Regions from separate parts of the Streptomyces sp. NPDC005303 genome, predicted to be linked through region 2. Evidence: riboswitches for the same ligand, from Rfam matches in the RefSeq annotation. Region 2 holds a riboswitch; the other holds the start of a gene.
The links. Region 2 has a riboswitch for glycine ahead of gcvT (glycine cleavage system aminomethyltransferase GcvT). Riboswitches for the same ligand answer to the same signal wherever they lie in the genome.

Region 1 (4,207 bases), on a different contig from region 2:
TACTGCTCGATCTTCGCCCGCAGGTCCTCGACGTCGATCTCGCCGTCCCCGGCGGTCTTCACGACGACGACCTTCATGCCCGCCATCACGGCGCTGGCGGCGTTGGTCCCGTGCGCGGACGACGGGATCAGACACACGGTCCGCTGCTCGTCACCGTTGGCCCGGTGATACCCGCGTACGGCGAGCAGCCCGGCCAGCTCGCCCTGCGAACCGGCGTTGGGCTGCAGCGACACCTTGTCGTACCCGGTGACCTCGGCGAGCCGCTCCTCCAGCTCCTGGATCAACGTCAGATAGCCCTGCGCCTGCTCGGCGGGAGCGAAGGGGTGCAGCTGCCCGAACTCGGGCCAGGTGACCGGCTCCATCTCCGTGGTCGCGTTGAGCTTCATGGTGCAGGAGCCCAGCGGGATCATGCCGCGGTCGAGCGCGTAGTCACGGTCGGCGAGCCTGCGCAGGTAGCGCAGCATCGCGGTCTCGGAGCGGTGCTGGTGGAAGACGGGGTGGGTCAGGAAGTCGTCGCCGCGCAGCAGCGCGTCCGGCAGCGCCTCCTCGGTGGCCGCGTCCAGCGCCTCGATGTCGGCCTCGACCCCGAAGGCGTTCCACACGGCACCCACCTGGGCCCGCGCGGTGGTCTCGTCGCACGCGACGGACACGTGGTCGGCGTCGACGAGGTGCAGGTTGACGCCGTTCCGGCGCGCCGCGGAGACGATCTCGGCGGCCTTCGCGGGCACCCGCACGGTCAGCGTGTCGAAGTAGGACCCGTGCACGACCTCGACCCCACCGGCCGTCAGCCCCTCGGCGAGGATGTTCGCGTACCGGTGCGTCCGCCGCGCGATGCCCTTGAGCCCCTCGGGCCCGTGGTAGACGGCGTACATCCCGGCCATGACCGCGAGCAGCACCTGCGCGGTGCAGATGTTGCTGGTCGCCTTCTCCCGGCGGATGTGCTGCTCACGGGTCTGGAGCGCGAGCCGGTAGGCCTTGTTGCCGTCGGCGTCCACGGACACACCCACGAGCCGCCCGGGCAGGCTGCGGGCGAACTTCTCCTGCACGGCCATGTAGCCGGCGTGCGGTCCACCGAAGCCCATCGGCACACCGAACCGCTGCGTGGTCCCGACCGCGATGTCCGCCCCGAGCTCGCCCGGCGACTTCAGCAGGGTCAGCGCGAGCAGGTCGGCGGCGACGGTCACGAGCGCGCCGAGCTCGTGAGCCTGGTCGATGAGCGGCTTGATGTCCCGTACGACACCGGAGGCGCCCGGGTACTGGACGAGCACCCCGTTGATCTCACGCCCGGCGACCTCGGCCGGGATCCCGTCGCTGAGGTCGGCGACCACGACCTCAAGGCCGGTCGGCTCGGCACGGGTCTCGATCACGGCGATGGTCTGGGGCAGCACGTCGGCGTCGACGAGGAAGAGCCCCTTCTTGTTCTTCCCCATGCGGCGGGACAGCGCCATGGCCTCGGCCGCCGCGGTCCCCTCGTCGAGCAGCGAGGCGCCGGAGGTCGGCAGCCCGGTGAGGTCGGCGACCATGGTCTGGAAGTTGAGCAGAGCCTCGAGGCGTCCCTGGGAGATCTCCGGCTGGTACGGCGTGTAGGCCGTGTACCAGGCCGGGTTCTCCATGACGTTGCGCAGGATGACGGGCGGGGTGAAGGTGCCGTAGTACCCGAGCCCGATCATGGAGTCGAGCACCTGGTTCCGGTCGGCCAGCGACCGCAGCTCGGCCAGCACCTCGGCCTCGGTGCGCGCGCCGGGCAGTTCCAGCGCATCGGCGTTCTTGATCACATCAGGCACGGCGGCGGCCGTGAGCTCGTCCAGCGAGCCGTAGCCGACCTGCGCGAGCATCTTGGCCCGAGCCTCGTGATCAGGGCCGATGTGACGCTGCTCGAAGGGAATCCCCTGTTCGAGCTCGGAGAGCGGAATGCGATGGGCGGTCATTGCGGAGGCCTCCTGGTCTGACACGACCTTCGAGGGGTACCCCGGCGCGGGTACCCCGGCGGCCTCCCCCTCTGTCATCTCAACCTGAGAGCTTCACCGGCCGCCCGAAGGCCGCCGGCTTTCACCGTCGGTGAGAGCGGAAGCCGTCGACACCCGCCCTGCTTTCCAGAGTGACCTCGTCCGTGCGGTACGTGAGCCTGAGAGATTCCGGGGAGGATTTGCTCCTTCGGCGCCTCCGATGGTGTCTGGAGGACTCTCCCGCGCGGGGTCAGCAGCCGTTCGCAAGCCTACCAGCGAGGTCACCGCACGGGTCTTCGAGTGGCCGCACACCCCGATGTGCTCTTTCGTAGTGCTTACGACCGCTTCGGATGAGTTGCGACCAAGTGGAGGGCACGTGCAGACCGACATCGATCCGCGCAACCTGATCGGCCGCAAGGCGTTCGACCGCAACGGCACCAAGATCGGCACCATCGACGAGGTCTACCTCGACGACGCGACCGGCGTGCCGGAATGGGCTGCCATACGCACCGGCCTCTTCTCCCGGGACGCCTTCGTCCCCCTGGAGCCGAGCGAACTGGTCGACGGCACCCTGCACGTCCCCTTCGACCGCACCCTCATCAAGGAGGCCCCCGACTTCGGCGTCGGCCGCCACCTCTCCCCCGACCAGGAACTCCAGCTCTACCACCACTACGGCCTCCACGTGTCCACACCAGCAGCACCCCCGGACCGCGACTTCGGCAAACTGGCAGGCACGACAGACACCGAATCCTGACCGCCCACGCCAACACCGCTACGGCCCCATAGCAAAGCCGAAGCCGACCACCCGACCCACCCCACCCCGAACCAGGACCTAGGCAAACCAGCAGGCACGACAAACAGCAAACCCTGACCGCCCACGCCGACGCACCGAACACCCCCGCAACAACCGGAAGCCCACCACCCAGCCAACACCCCGCCCCCACCCCGGACCGGGACTTCGGTAAACCGGCAGACGCGAAAGACGCCGAAACCTGACCGCCCACACCGACGCCGCGACGGCCCCATAGCAAAGCGAAGCCGACCACCCGGTCCACATCCCGCCCCACCGCGCCCCAGGTGCGGGTGGCGGCACGACGGCCCACGCCGGCGCACTCGGCGTCGACCGTGAGCCCCAGGCACGCGGCGCGTCACCCCACGGCCCTCAGCCCAACGAGACGCAAGGCCCATCGCCCCGGCGCCAGCCCTGCCGGAACGCCGTGCAGCCCAGCAGATCCTCGCCCCATCCCACCACCCGCCCTAAATGCCCCACCGTCCCCTGCCCCCGCCTCACCGGACGATCCACACGACTCGCCGCCCCGCCCAGCCCCGGCAGACCCGCTACACGCCTCGTCGACCCCACCCGCGCCTCGACACGTGCTCCGCGCCCCCTCCAGGACCCCAACGACAAGAGCTCTGCACGGCCTCCAGTCACCCCCACCCCCGCCACAACCCCCACCCACCACAGCCCCGCCGACCGCCGACGGCGCTCAACTCCCACAAGGGCCACCCACGCCCGAGAAAGAACCCGTCACGGGCGGTGCGGCCCGGAACCCAGCACCTCGACCAACGGCAACGGCTCAGCCGACTCCAGCGCGGGATCATCGACAAGAAACGTCCGCACCCGCCCCGGCTCCGAACCCGGCGTCTCGAACCGCACAGTCACCCGCCCCAGCCCGCTCCCCTGCACCCACCCGTGCCCGTACTCGGCATGCCGCACGTCATGCCCGGCGACCCACCGCCGCTCGACCACCACGTCCCGCGACTCAGCAGGGACGTCGTCAGCCACCTCCTCGGCAGCGTGGTCCACGATCTTCCCTGCGGCCTGAGCGAACAGATCCTCCTGAGTGAAGTCGGCAAGCCCGGAGACCCCCACTCCCAGCAACCGCACACCCCCCGTCGAGTCCACGCCCTCCAGCAACCGCAGGGCGGCCTCCCGCACCACCGCGGGATCATCCGTGGGCCCCCGCAAGGTCTCGGACCGCGTCAGCGTCGAGAAGTCGTACCGCCGCACCTTCAGCACTATGGTCCGCCCCGACAGCCCGGCCTCCCGCAGCCTCCGCACACACCGGTCCGCCAACCGCTGCACCTCGAGCCCGACCCGAACCCGGTCGTGGATGTCCACGTCGTAGGTGTCCTCCACCGACACCGACTTCGCCTCCCGCTCCGCCACCACGGCCCGCTCGTCCCGCGCCAGCGCCATGGCGTACAGCCCGTGCCCGTGCGCCTTCCCGAGCAGCCGTACGAGCTCGTCCTCCCCGGCC
Region 2 (4,207 bases):
CGGCCATGTCGACCAGACCGGTCGCCGGGTCCACGTGATAGGCGACCACGTCGAACTGCTTGCCGGAGAAGTTCAGCCGCATCCCGTGGGTCAGGTGACCGCCGTGGGCGAGGTCGAGCCCGAGGATGGTGTCGCCGGGCTGCGCCAGCGCGAACAGGGCGGCCTGGTTGGCGGAGGCACCGGAGTGGGGCTGCACGTTGGCGTACTCGGCGCCGAACAGCTCCTTGACCCGGTCGATGGCGATCTGCTCGGCCACGTCGACGTGCTCGCAGCCGCCGTAGTAGCGGCGGCCGGGGTAGCCCTCGGCGTACTTGTTGGTGAGGACCGAGCCCTGCGCCTCCATGACCGCGAGCGGAGCGAAGTTCTCCGAGGCGATCATCTCGAGCGTGGACTGCTGCCTGACCAGCTCGGCGTCGACCGCGGCGGCGATCTCCGGGTCGAGCTCGTGCAGGGGCGTGTTCAGTGCGGACATCAGGTGTACGACTCCTCAGCCGGCGGAAAAGGCGGTGTACTCGTCGGCGGAGAGCAGGTCGGCCGGCTCCTCCGAGACGCGTACCTTGAACAGCCAGCCGCCCTCGAAGGGGGCGGAGTTCACCAGCGCCGGGTCGCTGACGACGTCCTCGTTGACCTCGGTGACCTCACCGGAGACGGGGGAGTACAGGTCGCTGACCGACTTGGTCGACTCCAGCTCGCCGCAGGTCTCGCCCGCGGTCACCGTGTCACCGACCTCGGGGAGCTGGACGAAGACGACATCGCCGAGCGCGTTGGCCGCGTGCTCCGTGATGCCGACCGTCGAGACGCCGTCCTCGGCGCCCGACAGCCACTCGTGCTCCTTGCTGTAGCGCAGCTGCTGGGGGTTGCTCATGGCCTGAATTCTCCTGTACGCGGGGGAGTGCTGGTGAATGGGGGACTGCTGAGGGCATGCGTGAGCGGTGACTTTCGTGCTCAGCATCACCTACGCCGCTACTTCTGGCGCTTGTAGAACGGCAGCGCCACGACCTCGTACGGCTCGTGGCTGCCTCGGATGTCCACACAGACCCCGGTGGTGCCGGGCGCGGCGTGCTCGGGCTCGACGTACGCCATCGCGATCGGCTTGCCCAGTGTCGGGGAGGGGGCGCCGGAGGTGACCTCGCCGATCACCTCACCGTCCGCCACGACGGCGTACCCGGCACGCGGGACCCGGCGGCCCTCGGCGATCAGGCCGACGAGGACGCGCGGCAGGTCGTGGTTGAAGTTCTCGGCGGCCTCGCGCAGGGCCTGACGGCCCACGAAGTCGCCCTCCTTCTCGAACTTCACCACGCGGCCGAGGCCCGCGTCGAAGGGGGTGAGGGAGGCCGACAGCTCGTGCCCGTACAGCGGCATGCCCGCCTCCAGACGCAGCGTGTCCCGGCAGGACAGCCCGCAGGGGGCGAGTCCGACGCCCTCGCCCGCCTTGGTCAGCGCCTGCCACAGCTCGACCGCGTGCTCCGGCTTCACGAACAGCTCGAAGCCGTCCTCGCCGGTGTACCCGGTGCGAGCGATCAGCGCGGGCACCCCGGCGACCGTGCCCGGCAGACCGGCGTAGTACTTGAGGCCGTCGAGGTCCGCGTCGGTCAGGGAGGCGAGGATGCCGGGGGACTCCGGTCCCTGTACGGCGATCAGGGCGTAGGCGTCCCGGTCGTCCCGCACCTCGGCGTCGAAGCCGGCCGCGCGCTCGGTCAGGGCGTCCAGGACGACCTGGGCGTTGGAGGCGTTGGCGACCACCAGGTACTCGGTGTCGCCGAGCCGGTAGACGATCAGGTCGTCCAGGATGCCGCCGTCGGGCCGGCAGATCATGGTGTAGCGGGCCCGCCCGACACCGACGGAGGCGATGTTGCCGACGAGGGCGAAGTTCAGCAGCTGCGCGGCCTGCGGCCCGGTCACGGTGATCTCGCCCATGTGGGAGAGGTCGAAGAGCCCGGCTTTCGTGCGTACCGCGTTGTGCTCGTCGCGCTCGGAGCCGTAGCGCAGGGGCATGTCCCAGCCGGCGAAGTCGGTCATCGTCGCACCGAGCGACCGATGCAGGGCATCGAGCGCGGTGCGACGGGGTTCAGAACTGCTCATCGGACGTCGTCTCCAAGGATCCCAGGACAGGGGTGTGACGGGCGAGGTGGTTCCTCCCCATCTGTCATCGGAACCTGAGAGGTTCGCCATGAAGAACATGGCTTGCACCTTGGGTGGGGCCGCCTTCGAGTCGGCGGCCCGCTTTTCAGATGTGCCTCGCCCGCGCGGTAACGGGGGCCTGAGAGATTCAAGGGAGGGACTTGCTCCTTCGGCGCCCGGGTACACGTACCCGGGACTCTCCCGCGCGGATTCAAGCGGCCGGTATGCAGTTGGCGCGGACATCATCGCACGCCCCGGACGCCGACGGCAGGGCCGCATCTGCTCCTCCTTCTGTAACCGCGTTGTGGCGGTACGCGTACAGAAACGCGAGAGATCATCCATTACCTTCTCTTTACGCTCGGTGGGGAGGGGAACCCCGACCCCGGAGGAGGACGATGACGGTGAACAGGACCACGGTGTACGCGACGACCTCGGCGATCGCGCTGCCCGAGCAGTCCGCGGCCCCGGCCGTCGAGGCCCGCGGCACCCGCCCGGTCGTCCGTGACCTGCGCGACCGCGGGGGCCGCGGTCCGCACTCCCTGCTCTTCGGCCCGGGGGACCTCGTCGTCATCACCGGCCTGCCCGGCAGCGGCAAGTCCACGCTGATGAAGCGGGCGGTCCAGGGGATCCGGATCGACTCCCAGGACACCCGTGACCGCTGGGACGGCCGGCTCTCCCGCTTACTGCCGTACGCCGTCTACCGCCCCCTGGTCCGGCTCTCGCACTACGCCGGGCTGCGCCGTGCCCTGCGCTCCGGTGAGGGAGTCGTCGTGCACGACTGCGGCACACAGGCCTGGGTGCGGGGCTGGCTGGCCCGCGCCGCCCGGCGCCGGGGCGGCACCCTGCATCTGCTGCTGCTCGACGTCACCGCGGACACCGCGCTCGCGGGCCAGCGCGAGCGCGGCCGGGGCGTCTCGCGGTACGCCTTCCTGCGGCACCGGGGGGCGGCGGCCCGGCTGATCCGCTCCGTGGAGCGCGGTGACCTGCCCCCGGGCTGCGGTTCGGCGGTGCTGATCGACCGGGACGCGGCGGCCGTGCTGCGACGGATCGGGTTCACGGGCTGAGGCTGCGGGCTTCCGGGCCGAGCCACCTTCGCGTCGCACCCGCTAGCCTTCAGCCACATCAACAGCGGTTCACAGCAGGCGGTCAGACAGATGGACTTCCCGGCGGATCTTCCCGCGGACTTTCCAGGGCAGGCGTACCCGCACCCCCATCCGCACGGCGGATGGCCCGGCAACGAGCTGGAGGAGGTGCTCTCGGCCTCCCTCGGCATGCCCTCGGCGGGCGGCCGGATCATCGAGGTGCTCGGCCGCAGCTTCGTCTGGATCCCCCTGCCGAACGGCGGCGGTCCGCACAGCGGCCCCCTCGACCTGCCCACCCTGGAGATCGCCGGCCAGGCGTACGTCCCGGTCTTCAGCTCCGAGGAGCAGTTCCGCCAGGTCGTCGGCAGCCATCTGTCGTACACCATCGCCCCGGCGGTCGAGTTCGCCCGCGGGCTGCCCCCGCATGTGGGCATCGCGGTCAACCCCGACGGCGTGGTCGGCGTCCCCCTCCCGCCCGCCGCCGTCGCCGACCTCTGCCGGGTGGGCCGCACCCCGCTGGACGGGCCCAACACCGGTGGCCGGGTCAAGCTCTACGAGCCGGACTGGCAGGACGACCCGGTCGACTTCCTGGCGGTCGCGGCCGCCGAGTTCGCGGCCACCGGAGTGGTCCGCACGGCCCGCCGCTGCCTGGCCGCCATCGAGACGGCCGACCCCGTCATGTTCGTGGGCGTGGAGCTGTCCCAGTGGGAGGGTGACCTGCGCACCCTGCCGATGGACGCCCTCGGCCGGGCCCTGGGGCAGACCCCGGTGCGGTGGCCGGTCAATCTGGTCCTGCTGGACGTGGCGGACGACCCGGTGGGCCACTGGATGCGTGAGCAGGTACGGCCCTTCTACCTGCACGGCCACTAGACCTGCCGCCGGGGCGTCACCCGCGCCCCGCACCGCCGACGGTCGACCAGCCCCGACCCGGTAGGCGCTTAAGCTGTTCCCATACCTGGGGCAACCTTCGAGAAGGGGCGGCACAACGTGAGCGGCGCCAGCGG

Region 1: another riboswitch for glycine. It lies ahead of gcvP (aminomethyl-transferring glycine dehydrogenase); the one in region 2 lies ahead of gcvT (glycine cleavage system aminomethyltransferase GcvT).

What each region holds. Positions count from the first base shown of each region.
Region 1 covers NZ_JBEXGM010000027.1:9,469-13,675, reverse strand. Annotated here, with positions in the region: gene gcvP (aminomethyl-transferring glycine dehydrogenase) at 1-1,928, opposite strand, end outside; glycine riboswitch at 2,104-2,199, opposite strand; gene ABZT93_RS29945 (PRC-barrel domain-containing protein) at 2,323-2,700, shown strand; gene ABZT93_RS29940 (DNA polymerase IV) at 3,475-4,207, opposite strand, start outside.
Region 2 covers NZ_JBEXGM010000006.1:7,548-11,754, reverse strand. Annotated here, with positions in the region: gene glyA (serine hydroxymethyltransferase) at 1-472, opposite strand, end outside; gene gcvH (glycine cleavage system protein GcvH) at 488-865, opposite strand; gene gcvT (glycine cleavage system aminomethyltransferase GcvT) at 964-2,082, opposite strand; glycine riboswitch at 2,238-2,335, opposite strand; gene ABZT93_RS11400 (AAA family ATPase) at 2,517-3,185, shown strand; gene ABZT93_RS11395 (enhanced serine sensitivity protein SseB) at 3,276-4,073, shown strand.